DNA from 4 places in the Chryseobacterium indologenes genome. Region 1 is predicted to be linked to each of the others. Evidence: riboswitches for the same ligand, from Rfam matches in the RefSeq annotation. Region 1 holds a riboswitch; each other region holds the start of a gene.

Evidence for each region. Region 1 has a riboswitch for S-adenosylmethionine ahead of DYR29_RS17185 (SusC/RagA family TonB-linked outer membrane protein). Riboswitches for the same ligand answer to the same signal wherever they lie in the genome.
Region 2: another riboswitch for S-adenosylmethionine. It lies ahead of DYR29_RS13935 (TonB-dependent receptor plug domain-containing protein); the one in region 1 lies ahead of DYR29_RS17185 (SusC/RagA family TonB-linked outer membrane protein).
Region 3: another riboswitch for S-adenosylmethionine. It lies ahead of DYR29_RS14285 (TonB-dependent receptor plug domain-containing protein); the one in region 1 lies ahead of DYR29_RS17185 (SusC/RagA family TonB-linked outer membrane protein).
Region 4: another riboswitch for S-adenosylmethionine. It lies ahead of DYR29_RS17950 (alpha/beta fold hydrolase); the one in region 1 lies ahead of DYR29_RS17185 (SusC/RagA family TonB-linked outer membrane protein).

What each region holds. Positions count from the first base shown of each region.
Region 1 covers NZ_CP074372.1:3,804,978-3,808,733, forward strand. The annotation lists gene pckA (phosphoenolpyruvate carboxykinase (ATP)) at 1-1,259, shown strand, start outside; gene DYR29_RS17180 (type II 3-dehydroquinate dehydratase) at 1,358-1,765, opposite strand; SAM riboswitch class I at 2,010-2,108, shown strand; gene DYR29_RS17185 (SusC/RagA family TonB-linked outer membrane protein) at 2,192-3,756, shown strand, end outside.
Region 2 covers NZ_CP074372.1:3,091,515-3,095,270, forward strand. The annotation lists gene DYR29_RS13935 (TonB-dependent receptor plug domain-containing protein) at 1-1,873, opposite strand, end outside; SAM-I-IV-variant riboswitch at 2,170-2,267, opposite strand; gene DYR29_RS13940 (outer membrane beta-barrel protein) at 2,386-3,756, shown strand, end outside.
Region 3 covers NZ_CP074372.1:3,168,383-3,172,138, forward strand. The annotation lists gene DYR29_RS14285 (TonB-dependent receptor plug domain-containing protein) at 1-2,166, opposite strand, end outside; SAM riboswitch class I at 2,261-2,366, opposite strand; gene DYR29_RS14290 (alpha-amylase family glycosyl hydrolase) at 2,636-3,756, opposite strand, start outside.
Region 4 covers NZ_CP074372.1:3,961,442-3,965,197, forward strand. The annotation lists gene DYR29_RS17945 (MGH1-like glycoside hydrolase domain-containing protein) at 1-2,254, opposite strand, end outside; SAM riboswitch class I at 2,443-2,549, shown strand; gene DYR29_RS17950 (alpha/beta fold hydrolase) at 2,616-3,560, shown strand; gene DYR29_RS17955 (ACT domain-containing protein) at 3,560-3,756, shown strand, end outside.

The DNA.
Region 1 (3,756 bases):
GAACGAATGCGGATACGAGACTTAAAGTAAGGTTTATCGTTGAAGTAGCATGGCAGGCGCATTTTGTTACTAATATGTTTATTCGTCCTTCTCACTATGAGCTTGAAAACTTTGGAGAACCTGATTTCACAGTAATCAACGGTTCTAAAACAATCAACCCTAACTGGGAAGCTCAAGGATTGAATTCTGAAAACTTCATCATGTTCAACCTTACTGAAAAACTACAGATCATCGGAGGTACATGGTACGGAGGTGAGATGAAAAAAGGGATGTTCGCGATGATGAACTATTACCTTCCATTAAAAGGAATGGCTTCAATGCACTGCTCTGCTAACGTAGGAGAAAAAGGTGATGTAGCTTTATTCTTTGGTCTTTCAGGAACAGGAAAAACTACTTTGTCTGCAGATCCGAAAAGATACCTTATCGGTGATGACGAACATGGTTGGGATAACAACGGAGTATTCAACTATGAAGGTGGATGTTATGCTAAAGTTATCGACTTATCAGAAGAAAAAGAACCGGATATCTTCGCTGCCATCAAGAGAGATGCACTTCTTGAAAACGTTGTTGTGAACAATGGACTAGCAGATTATACAGACGGATCAATCACAGAAAATACAAGAGTTTCTTATCCAATTTATCATATCAACAAAATTGTATTGCCATCTAAGGCTGGTCATGCGAAGAAGATCGTTTATCTTTCTGCAGATGCATTTGGAGTACTTCCTCCGGTTTCAATCTTGAATGAAGATCAGGCTCAATACCACTTCCTTTGCGGTTATACATCAAAATTAGCAGGAACGGAAAGAGGAATTACTGAACCTCAGCCATCTTTCTCTCCGGCATTTGGTGAAGCATTCCTTACATTACACCCAACAATGTATTCTAAAACATTGATCGGTAAAATGCAGGAGCACGGAGCTAAAGCTTATTTAGTAAATACAGGCTGGAATGGTACTGGAAAGAGAATTTCTCTGAAAGATACAAGAGCAATTATTGATGCAATCATTGACGGTTCTATCGATAATGCTCCTAAAACTCAGGTTCCAATCATGAACCTTGAGATTCCAACTGAGTTACCAAACGTTTCTACAGGTATTTTAGATCCTAGAGATACCTATGAGAGTGCTTCAGAATGGGAAGAAAAAGCAAAAGATCTTGCATCAAGATATATCAAAAATTTTGAGCAGTACTGTGATACTGAAGAAGGTAAGAAATTAGTTGCTTCAGGACCTCAATTGCAGGAACAAACTATCTAATAGTTATTAATAGCATACAAAAAAGCCTCATCATTGATGAGGCTTTTTTATTTTTTATATCTGCTGTGCAATCTATAGGAAGAATATAAGCCGAAAAATTACTTCAAGCTTAATAAAGCCAACCTATACCCATCCATCCCAAAACCAGATAAAACTGCATCCGTATTTGCTGCCGTTACAGACTTCTGCCTGAATTCCTCTCTTTTGTAGATATTGCTGATGTGAACTTCAAGCTTTGGTTTTCTAATGTTTTTCAAGCAGTCAGCTATTGCATAAGAATAATGGGTAAAAGCTCCCGGATTAATTATTACAGCATCAAAATCGTCTTCCTGAAGTCTGTTAATAAGTTCCCCTTCAATATTTGACTGGTAATATTTTAATTCATGAGATTGAAACTCGGATTTTAAAATTTCCAAATAGCTTTCCATAGAAACATTTCCATAGATTTCAGGTTCTCTAGTGCCTAACAGGTTGAGATTAGGTCCGTTTATAATCAAAACTTTCATACTATAAATTTAGAAACTTTTTTTAATTAATGATCAGAAATTTCAGCATAGATTGACTTTTATTGAATTGAATTATTAATAATGATATTTGTCATGTTTGATAAAATGATAATAACTACAACTCCTTGCAGTAATGGGTTTTATTAAAATCTTATGTTAATTTTTGAAAAATTATCATGAAAAAATAATAAGTCTACTTGTTTTGTAGACTAAAAGTTTTTAGCTTTGCAACCATATTTCGATCGGCTTATAAAGAAAGATGGAGGGAACTGACCCTATGAAATCTTGACAACCTACCCATTGGGCAAGGTGTTACGTTCAGCCTTTTAAGGAAAAATAAGCAATTGGTTAATCGTATTTATCGATGCCCTTTGCTGACTTTTCTGCAAAGGGCAAAATTTTAATATATGATAAATAAAATTGATTATGATTAGCAAAAACCTATTCTCTGCTAAAGCCTGGATTCCTCCGGTTGCTGCATTTTTTCTTGGAGTTACCGGTGTACATGCACAGAATTCCAAGCCGAAAAAGGATAGCCTTCATGAAAAAGAAATTGATGAAGTTGTAGTCGTAGCCTATGGAAAAGCTAAAAGAAACAGCTATACCGGTTCCGTTGCTACAATTTCAAGTGATAAGATCAATAACAGACCTGTAACCAATATAACCAAGGCATTGGAAGGGCAGGTTGCCGGGATTCAGACAACGAGTGCATCGGGACAGCCTGGTGCGGTTTCTACCATCCGGATCAGGGGGATTGGTTCAATAAGTGCTTCCAGCGATCCGTTATATGTGGTAGACGGAATTCCTTTTGACGGAAATATTAACTCTATAAGCCCAAGTGATATTGAATCCATCAGTGTTTTGAAAGATGCTACAGCGAGTGCGTTGTATGGGTCAAGAGGAGCAAACGGGATTATCATCATTACCACAAAATCAGGTAAAAAAGGAGAAGCAAAAGTTAATTTTAATATCAGTCAGGGATTTTCCGGAAGAGCTGTAAAAGATTACGAACAGGTAAGTACAGACCAATACTTTCAATTATACTGGGAAGCCTTGAGAAACGGATACCAGTCTGGAAAAGTATCTTCTCAGCAGGCTGCGCAAATGGCAACAGACAACCTTGTCTCTACTCTTGGGATCAATCCATATGGAACAGCATATCCGAAACCTGTAGGAACAGATGGGAAATTATTACCCGGTGCATCACCACTTTGGAATGATGACTGGAGAGATATTCTGCAGAGAGTGGCTTCAAGAAATCAGGTAGATCTTGATATCAGCGGAGGAAGTGAAAAAAGTAATTATTTCTTTTCATTGGGATATCTGGATGATAAAGGGATGGCGATTGAATCAGGATTTAAAAGATACAATACCAGATTAAAGATCAATTCTGAAGTAAAAAAATGGCTGAATGTTGGGGTAAACTTAAGTTACACAAACAGCATTCAACAAGCGCCGACTTCTTCAGATTCTAAGGCCAGCAATATCATCAATGCTGCTAGATTTATTCCTTCATTTTATCCTTATTATGAAAGAAATGAAGACGGAAGCTATATTTTAGGGGCAGACGGTAACCCGATTTATGATTTTGGAAAGTACAGACCTACCAATGCACTTCAGAATCAGAATGCAGCTGCAACATTGCCATTAGATAAAAACGAAAATAAAGAAGATAACTTCTCAGGAAAAGGATTCATGGAATTCACTTTCTTACCGGAGTTGAAATTCAAAACGAGTTTTTCTGTTGATTTGGTGAATTATAACGGACATTATTATTCAAATCCGTTGCTGGGACAAGGCGCTGAGATTGGAGGTTCAGTAACGAAAACCAATACCAGAACACTTTCTTATACAACCAGCAATATTCTGACATACGATAAGAAATTTGGGAAGCACCACGTAAATGCTCTGGCAGGACATGAATTCTATAAATACGATTATCAAACTATTTCAGGAACAAGAAGTCAGTTCTCACTGCCTTATTACTATGA
Region 2 (3,756 bases), 710 kb from region 1:
GAATCAACGTAGAAGTGGAACTATAATAGATTTGTGCTAAAGAAGGCGCTCTGAATCCTGTGGAAACCGCTCCTCTCCAGTTCAGATTGGGAGCCAGCTTTACATTCGTTGCCACCTTATAATTAAATGTAGACCCGAAGTCTGAATAGTTCTCATATCGTAAGGCTCCTTCCAACAGCCATCCGTCAGTAACCTCTAGCTCTGCATCAGCATAAGCAGCGACACTGTTTCTGTTTCCTGAAACTGCATTTTCCGGACTGAAGCCTGGAAAAACCTGAGCCCCAGCTGGTCTTACTTTGTCAAAGAAATCGGTAACTTTTTCATTTTCAGGAGTGTTAGCGGTTACTACACGTCCATAAATGTCGTAAGAAGCATAAGAATTTTCTTTTCCTGCATTGACTTTATAATTTTCATGTCGGTATTCACCTCCGAATGCTATATTCAAACCTTTCAGCACATCGTATTTTTTGGAGAAATCCAGATTGACGGTATTTTGTGAAAATTCAGATCCTCCGGCATCAAATGTTCTTGGAGAACTGTCTGTAAGCGAAGCATTATAGGTATTTACCACTCCGAAACCAAAGGTATTTTTCCCGAATGTATTACTGAAATCCACATTCCAGCCATTCCATTTTCCTTTAATTCCGGCAGCAAGTGAATAATCATTTACGGTTGCTTCAATCTGAGGAAGATATCCATTGGGAGTAACGGCATTGATGTTTCTTTCATTATTAGGAAGACGGTAAAAGCCTCCTGCATTTCCAAGACGATAGCTGTAGCCTCCAAATGAATAAATCTTCCATTCATCATTCACAGGAATTTCAGAGTTGAAAAAGAGCTGCCCTGACTGTAGTTTAGATTGTCCTGCCCTCAGACTGAAATCTTTTCTCTCCAATCCTCTGTGATTAAGCTCCTGGGAGGTAAAATCTCTCCTTAATAAATCTTGAAGCTCAGAAATGCTGTTTGCCCCTGAGATCTGAGACTGAAAATCATTCCCAAAATAATCTACTTGGGCTGCATACTGTTTAATCGTGTTGATAATCTGCTGAGTATTGGGAGTATTGGTAATATTTTTATATAATCCATCAATATTAACTCCATCCTGTAATGCTCTGTAATTAATTGCATTATAAGCATTAAAGATATCTCCTTCCCTCACTCCTGCTCTGGAATATGGATCACGATATTGGGCAGAACCGGTAACATTAAAAAACCCGGACTTTCCTATTTTAGCTCCATAATTAAGATCCACAGAAATGGTCTGTCCATCCACTCCTCCGGAGAAATTATTGGCAACAGGTGAAGCATATCCACCTAAAAATACCTGTCCGGAAAGTCCAAGTCTTTTTTTCAATCCCAGGTTAACGACTCCGGCAATAGCATCGGAACCATATTGGGCAGAAGCACCGTCTCTTAAAACTTCAATTTTCTCTAAAGCAAAAGCTGGAATGGCATTAAGATCAGTTCCCACAGAACCTCTTCCCGGCGTAAGGGTAACATTAATCAATGAAGATTGGTATCTTCTTTTTCCGTTTAACAAAACTAAAACCTGATCTGGACCTAACCCTCTTAAAAGAGCTGGATCTACGAAATCAGTTCCATCATTAACGGTGTGAGAAGTGGATGAAAATGAGGGTACGATATAATTTAAAGCCTGGCTGATATTATTAGTAGGACTCTGTTTTAAAATTTTTGATATGTTAATGATATCTACAGGAACAGGGGTCTCCGTCAATGATCTTCCGGAGCCTCTTGATCCAAGGATTACTACATCTTCTATTTTTTTAGATTGTAAAGTGTCCGTCTGTGCGTAATAAAATGTAGAAATGAGCGCGATAGAAGGAACAAAGATTCTTTTTTTGAAATTGTGCATAGTATTGTTGTGTTCTTTTTGTTGTTAAAATTATTTTTGAGCAATACAAATCCTGTAGCCTTAATTTTAAGGTTACCATTGGTCTTTGAAAATGTTTGTATTATTTTTTAGAAATAGAAATGGCTAGAAGCAACAACACATGCGCATGTAGAAATGGCATGAAAACATATGGGAATAATGAAGATTCACTTCATGATCCGAAGAATAAAAAATTACTGATGGAATGTGATTTCCCTTGTCTTTAAACATTTGGCTTTAACTTTAAAACAAAAATTCAAGATGGGAGTAATGATAGAATGATAAACATTTTTTCCGGAAGATCCGGCTTATCGATTGCAGCACCTTGCTTGTTTTTGCAGGTTGCTATCCCATCTAGAGATTCTTGATAATTACCTGGCAAAGATATAATTATTTCGGAAATAAAAAAATATTTAGCCTAAATTTTCGATTTTCAACATTTTAGCGTAACAAATTATGTTTTTCAGCGTCTAACCGGATATCAGTAAAACATTATGAAAAAAACGATTTTCGCTTTATCTTTATTAAGCTCTATTTTTGTTTTTTCACAGGAAAAAAATAATAAACCTCAGGAAAAGCAAATTGAAGGTGTAGTCATCACCAAAACTAAAAAAGCCGTTGAACAAAAGGCAGACCGTACCATTTTTGACTTTTCCGAGCAACCTCAGCTGAACAACGGAAACGTTTTGGAGGGAATTAAAAAACTTCCGGGACTTGTATCTACCGACATCGCAGGAATGATGTATCAGGGAAAAATGCTTGAAGTATATCTTAACGGAAGACCACTGAATATCACATCCAATGAATTGAACTCTTTCCTGGAAGGAATGCCTGCCAATTCTGTAGAAAGAATTGAAGTGATCACTCAGCCCGGCGCTGAATTTCCAGCCACTTCCGGAGGTGCGATCATGAATATCATCACGAACAAAAATGCCAATAAATATTTAACTGCTACTTATTCAGGTAATTATTCTTTTACAAATTACGACAAGTATAGAAGCAGAACGACCAACTCCGTTAATTTAAATGCCAGAAATAAATATTTCGGATGGCAGCTGAATGTAGGACAAAACTACCGTGAAAGCATGTTAAACGGTCAGCAGGATGAACTTTTAACGAGTCATACGGACAGATACGGACGCGGATATTTTGCAAAGTCAGGATTAACTTTTGATTTAGGGCAGGACAGATTATTATTAAACTATGACATTTACCACAACAATAATGACAACTACACTTTAAGTAACGGTCATGGAGATTTGCCTTTTGAAAATAATCCAAAGGATTTAAGAGAGGCATTTTATACTTCTTCGGATGTTGCCCATACCAATAGTTTGAGACAGGAAGCAGTTGTAACCTATCAGAAACGCTTTGCTGACAAATCTCAGAAGCTGGATTTCCAATTTGGTTATACAAGGTCTAACAGCAAGTTCGCTCAGGACAATTATTTCCAGAACGGTACATTTGTAATACCTGCAAACACTCCTATCAATAGCGCTATGAGTGGCTTAAAAGATATTCTGAACAATGAATCTGTGATGAATATTGCCAACTTCAAAGTAGATTATGCCCAGCCTATCAAGCTTCTTGATGGCGGAAAAGTAAGCTTTGGAGGATTATATGAGAAGCAGGATTATGATACGGAAAGTTTTGGCTTAACCAATCTTGAATATCAGAGACAGACGGCTTCAACTTATCTGGAGTTCCAAGCTAAATTGAAAAAGTTTGATTTTACATTGGGTTCCCGTGCTGAAAACTATGATATTTCCGGGGTAACAAGATATTTTGATAAGGATGCAAAACTTGTAGAGGCTAATCTGATTCCCTTCAATAAATTTAAATTTTTCCCGAACGCAAGTGTGCAG
Region 3 (3,756 bases), 640 kb from region 1:
TACGAGAAAATTGAATTTCCCGATTCCATAATTTAATCCTAATGAAGCCTTGGTTTTTGGAGACAGTGTTTCAATGATATTGATCTGATCGGGACCAAAAAACTGATCCTGAGGTGTTCCTAAGTTTTCAGGAAAATGGAAATCTGTAATTTTTGTTTCTGTGTAATTTCCGGCAAGATTCATATTCAATTTTCCATTCCCGAGAATCCAATCATAAGAAACCACTACATCTACTCCTTTTGTTTCTGTATCAATAGCATTGGCGAAAAATCTTCCGCTTTCTACCTTAAACTGGTCTAACCTTGAATCTGTAATATTGCTGGTAACCACAATTCTGTCTTTCACTTTAATCCAGTATCCATCTATGGTGATCGTCAAGTTGTTTAAAGGTTTCAGCGTAAATCCAGCACTCGCATTGATAGAAGTTTCCTGTTTGAGCTTATCAAATCCAAGAATTCTGGCAGCTTCACTATCGTTACTGAATATTCCTTTGGTAACAATCTTTGAGCCGGAAGTAGAGATATCCGCGTATGAGTTATTGAAATACTGCTGCTGAAGCGAAGGCGCTCTGAACCCCGTTCCAACCGCTGCTCTTATTGCATAATTTTTTACGAACTCATATCGGACGGCAAGCTTTCCATTCAAGGTATTTCCGAAATCTGAATAATTTTCAAATCTGGCAGCCGCATCAATATTCAGTTTTTTATCTAAATCATACGAAACATCCGCATACACGGCCGTTGAATGTCTGTCTTTTTTCAAGGCATTGTTTGGAGAAAATCCGATAAAGGATTGAGAACCACCTGCACCAAGCACTGTCGATCCTTCAGTGGCAACATTTCCATTGATGTCATATTGGGTATAAGAAGCTTCATCCCCAGCTTTGATCTGGTATTGTTCAAATCTGAATTCTCCCCCGAAAGCAATATTGAATTGTTTTATATTTTTTGAAACATCAAGATTAACAGTATTCTGAAGGAAGCTATGGGCTCCTGCATAAAACCGGGTTGGAGATTTTGCTCCCAGGGAAGCATTATTGGTATTGCTTACGTTATAATTGAAGGTATTGCTGCCGAATGTATTACTTATGTCAAACAGCCAGTCATTGACATTATATTTTGCACCTACAGCATAGGAAATATCATATACCTGAGATCCAAGAGTGGCCTGAAAACCATTCGGATAAATGGATGAAACTACATTAGACTTTTCGCTCGGCAGTCTTCTGAAACCAAAGCCTTTTCCTTCTTTAATACTAAAGCCTCCGAAAGAATATACTTTAAAATTATCATTAAAAGGGTATTCTGAATTGAAAAACAACTGTCCCTGTCTAATTTGGGCATCTCCGATCTGAAAATTGAAATCATCACGGGTTAATCCTCTTTTTTCAATTTCTGCATCATCCGCAGCTCTGGCAGCTTTTACGGCTTCAGCGTCACCTGCAAATTCATAAGCGAAATTATCTCCGAAAATATCTAAATCGTGATTTTGAGTTCTAGTAGTTTTTCCTCTGTGGCTTAACTGCAGGGAAAGGTTGATATACCCGTCTTTTTTTCCTAATGAAGTTCCGTAATTGACTCCCGCCTGGTAAGTGTCTCCATCATTTCTCCCGGTCAATCCGTAAGTAAGGCTTGCTGAAGCTCCTGCATTTTTTTTAAGAATAATATTGATTACTCCTGCAATGGCATCAGACCCGTATTGTGCTGCTGCACCGTCTCTTAACACTTCTATTCTGTCAATAGCAATGACAGGAATTGTGCTCAGATCTGTTCCTACAGAACCGTTTCCCACGGTATTCTGATAGTTGACCAAAGAGGTTGTATGTCTTCTTTTCCCGTTAAGCAATACGAGAACCTGGTCGGGACCCATTCCTCTTAAAGTTACAGGATCAATATGTTCTGTACCATCAGAAGCAGACTGCCTCACTGCATTAAAGGATGGGATCACATAATTCAGAAGATCCTGAGCCGTCATTTGCGGAGAACTCCTTTGGATTTTGTCAATATTGATAACATCTACAGGAACCGGTGTTTCCAGTTTTGTTCTTTTGACATTACGGTTTCCAACGATGATAATATCTTCGATTTGTTTTCCTTTTTCCTCGTTTTCCTGAGCAGCAGCCAAAACGGCCCCAAGCAATAATACCGCTGTACTTAATTTTTTCATTTTTGTTCTTGCCAATTAATAATAACAGTCTGACGGATATTTCCGCAGATATACAAGACTTCAAGAAATGGAATTCATATAAGAATATTGACTTCACTTATCTCCCCCTCAGGGTTGGAATTAGCACCTTTACACTTCTGGAATCATGCAGGTTGCTAAGGTTTCTTTGGGCCAAATCCCTCCACCTTTCTTGATAAATCTACTGCAAAAGTAGACTAATTTTTTAAATATACAAAAAAGCAGATCTGCTGTACTGCAAATCTGCTTTATTATTTTATAGAACTTGTGTAAAGTTTTATTTTTGAAACATTAAGATGATATTAAGACGATAAGAGTATTAAGATAAGCTTCGCTTTAAGCTTAAAAATCAGAATGATTCATCTTAACTACACTTTATTTCTTAAATCCTTCTTAATGGTTTTAATATATTCAACATTTTTATAAGTCTAAACAACTTCATAGTTTATTTTTATTTGATCATCATCTTTTGAATGGCAGTTCCTGTTTCCGATTTCAGCTGAACCAGATAAGTTCCTGCAGGATAGCTGACTTTCATTTCATAAGTTCCGTTTTCTTTATTTAGCTTGAATGAATCCAGCTTTTTACCGGTCATATCAAAAATCAAAATTTCTCCGTTTTTCGCTTTATTAAAAATTAATTTTGCGACTCCGTTTTGTATCGGATTATCCGCAATCTGAAGCGATAATTTATGTACAGCGTTTGGATCTGTTGTTGACAGAGTACCTGCATAATTTCCGAAAATTCTGAACTCTCCCGGCTGTAAAGTTATCGGAGTTGTGGTAGAAGCTACATTCAGGATATTATCATCCATCAGATTCTGCCATTGCCCTGTGTAAGGAAAGTAAGGAACAACATTTTTTGCAGAGGTATCATAATTAGCCAATACCACTACATTTTTTATTCCGGTTGTTATAGCCTGATCATACAGATAAATTCTCGTAATCAATCCATTTGGATCATTAGTCAGGTTATTGGATTCTATACTGTACGTTTTAGTTTTAAAAATCTGATGGGTATTTCTGATCGTAATTATTTTAGCCCATGTATCATACACGGCTTTTCTGTTTACGTTTGTATCATAGTTTAAAGTGAATGCAACAGGCTTTTCATCGGTTCTGCACCCGTTGTTGATGGTACCATCCGCACATCTGTTGATACTGAACTCATATCCTAATTCCCCAAACTGCCAGATCATTTTCGGGCCGGGAATGGTAAAGAAAGTCGCTCCGAAAGTCTTCATTCTTTCAAGAGCAGTATTAAGATTTTTAACATCATAACTTCCATTAACAGCTCCGTAAGCAAGGTTTTTAAACATCAGCCTTTCTTCATCATGGCTTTCTCCATACCCTACAGCGCGCATATTGGTAAAACCATGAAGGCTATGATTCATTCTGTCATAATTACTGTTGTCTTTATATCCCATGGTATTCTGGTTATAAGGATCGGTTTGTTTATTCCAAAGCATCACTCCCTTTCCTTCTGCTACTCTGTAGTTTGCCCATTGCTGCTCTTCTGCATCCGTTCCCAGGTGTTCAAAGATCATATATGAATTGGGATCAATTGCCCATT
Region 4 (3,756 bases), 160 kb from region 1:
AGTTGCTGTTTCCGCCAAACATTCGGCTGTCACTCTCTGCAGGAGTGTAATAGACCATATTCTGATTCCCATGTACAGAAAATACAAAAGGATTCTCTTCATATACCTTAGACATAGCCCGGATTCCATAAGAACTCAGGAACTCATTTTCATCAAGCATTCTGGTCAAAACCTTTGTCAGTCTGTTTTTACGGAGGATACTCATCAGGTGTTTTCTGCCGTGTCCTTCCTCGTCCCAGTGAGAAACAAGTTTGGTGAGCTCTGGTTTATTTTTTAAGATCCATTCCATTCTGCTTCTGAAATTTGGCATCTTTTCCAGTAAACGATGGTCTACGATCTCAACAGCAAACATCGGAATTAGACCTACAATACTTCTTAATCTTAAAGAAACACTGTCTCCGTTGCCAAGCTGCAATACATCATAGAAGAAACCGTCTTCCTCGTTCCAGAGTCCTTTCGTTCCTTCACCCAGGTTTTCCATAGCTTCAGCGATATAAAGATAATGTTCAAAAAATTTGATCGCCATATCTTCGTACACCTGATAATACTGGGCTAGCTCCATTGCAATACGCATCATATTCAGTGCATACATTGCCATCCAGCTTGTTCCGTCTGCCTGCTCAAGATGCTGACCGTCCTTTAATTCCATATTCCGGTCAAAAGCACCAATATTATCGAGACCAAGAAAGCCTCCTCCAAAAATATTTTTTCCGTTTTTATCCTTTCTGTTCACCCACCAAGTAAAATTCAGCAGTAACTTTTGAAATACTTTTTCTAAAAATAATAAATCCGGCTTCCCATTATTCTTTTCATCAATTTTAAAAACACGGAAGCAGGACCATGCATGTACTGGTGGATTTACATCACTCATATTCCATTCATAGGCAGGAAGCTGTCCGTTGGGATGCATATACCATTCTTTCGTAAGCAATAAAAGCTGTCCTTTGGCAAATTCTGCATCAATAATAGAAAAAGGAACACAGTGGAATGCCAGATCCCAGGTAGCATACCATGGATACTCCCATTTATCAGGCATAGAAATAATATCCTTATTGTGAAGATGATTCCATTCCGTATTTCTTACGTATTCACTGAAATTTCTCGGCGCTTCAAAGTTCGGATCACCTTTCAGCCATTTTCCGATATTGTAGTGATAGAACTGCTTATTCCAAAGAAGTCCTGCAAAAGCCTGTCGCTGAACATTTCTCTCATCTTCATTTACCGTATCATTCTGAATTTCCTGATAAAACTCTTCCGCTTCAGCCTGTCGGGTATTAAAAATTTCATCAAAGTTTTCAAAAGGGTCATCATTTTCCTCAGGACTTAATCTGAATTCAAAAATTTTAGATTCTCCTGCACCCACTATTTCATCAATCAGAAAAGATGCTTTTGTTCCTCTTTTTTCAGGGTTTACAGTATCTCCCTGATGAATAATAAAATCATTGATGCCATCTTTGAAATAAGTATTCTCTGTTTTAGGAGTTCCGTAAAGCTTAGAGGTATTTGTCTCGTTATCACAGAATACACTTTGTGCATTTGTGTTTCGCGAATAGACTTTTTTGATCGAAATGCTGTCGTGTCCTATATTGATACTTCCGTCATGAGAAGCATTCAGCTCTGCCTTATAAGTGTTATACCCCCATTTCCAATTATTTCTGAACCATGCAGTAGGTGCTACGACAATAGGTGCATCATGCTGGCTTCGGTTGCAGACGGTTACTCTGGCCAGTATATCATTGTGATCAGCTTTACAGTATTCAATGAAAATATCAAAATATTCATCATTATAAAAAATTCCGGTATCGAAAATCTCATATTCCGGTTCCTTTTTACTGCGTCTTCCATTTTCAGCAAGAAGTTCATCATAAGGAAACTCGTTGATCGGGTATTTATACACCATTTTCATATAGCTGTGAGTGGGTGTATTATCCAGATAATAAAAGATTTCTTTGATGTCTTCACCATGATTTCCCTGAGGGTTACTCAATCCGAAGAACCGTTCTTTTACCATTTTATCTTTTCTGTTCCAAAATGAAAAAGCAAAACAGAATAACTGTTTTACATCAGAAATTCCGGCGATGCCTTCCTCACCCCAGCGGTACGCATAACTTTCAGCGTTATTATGATTGGTAAAATCCCAGGCATTCCCGTTTGAGCTGTAATCCTCACGTACATTTCCCCACTGCCGGTTACTTACATACGGGCCCCAGTTTTTCCATTTGGTATCTTGTAATCTTTCTTTTTCGGCGCTCATATCTCATCATTTTTCCATACGAAGTTAGTTTTTTTGAAAAATAATTCCAATTTTTTTCATCTGAACAATTATTAATATGCTCTTGAAATACTTGTATTTAAGGGCTTTTTAAAATATTAAAATAATTTTTTTTTGAAATTAAAAGAAAAGAACTACCTTTGCACCATTCGTTCATTTAAATATTGAAAATGTTATCAAGAAAGGTTGAGGGATTAGACCCTATGAAACCTTAGCAACCCTTTGCGCAAGCAAAGAAGGTGCTACGTTCTACCAAAGTATTTTGGACAGATAACTTACTGAAGTTCTTTTCAGCCATTTCCTGTGGCATTTTCAATTGTATTTGTATAAAAATATAATAGAATTGAAAACAGAACTAAACTATATTAATCTTTCGTATCAAACCAATTCCCAAAAGGAATACCATATCCCGTTAAGCTATCAGCTTTTTGGGAAAGATCTGTTTACAGCACCCATCATTTTAATCAATCATGCACTTACCGGAAACTCAGAGGTATCCGGAGAAAAAGGCTGGTGGAAACAGTTGGTGGGAGAAAATCAGATTGTTGATACTGATCAATACACTGTTCTGTGTTTCAATATACCCGGAAACGGCTATGACGATTTTTTAATTGAAGACTATGAAGATTTTACCCCTTCAGATATCGCAGCGATATTTTTGAAAGGGCTTGAAGCTTTACATATCAAAAACCTATATGCCATTATTGGAGGCTCTCTGGGAGGAGGAATTGCCTGGGAAATGCTTGCCAAGCAGCCGGATCTCGCAGAAATATTTATTCCTATAGCCTGTGATTACAGGACACACGACTGGCTTCATGCACAATGTCTGGTTCAGAAATTTTTATTGAATGATAAAGACGAACCGCTACAGAAAGCAAGAATTCATGCTATGTTGTGTTACAGAACGCCACAGTCGCTCAATGACAGATTTCAAAACCAATATAACCAGGAAAAACAACGTCTGGAATCAGAAGACTGGTTGGTTTATCATGGTAATGCGCTAAACGAAAGGTTTAGTTTAAAAGCATACAAACTGATGAATCATCTCTTGATGAATATAAATGCTGATGAAACAGCACTAGAGAACATACAGGCACGAATGCACATGATCTCCGTAGATACAGACTTATTCTTCCCGGCTTCTGAAATCCGAATGTGTTTTGAAAACTTAAAAGAGAAAAATAAGAATGTTTCTTATCACGAGATCCAATCTATACACGGGCATGATGCCTTCCTAATGGAATATCAACAATTAAATAATATCATTAAAAACATTTTACAGAAGTAATGAAAAATGCTAACGAAATAAAATTTTTGAAGAACAGATCAATCGTCAAATTTGAAGGAGAAGATTTCCTGGGAGAAATCGGGATTGACGGACGAATTTTTAAAGCGCTTACTTTAGCGCGTATCAGTGTGGGAGTAATCTCTCAGCAAGCCATAGAAAACGGAATTTCTATTCTGGTTCAGGAAATTGATGCCGA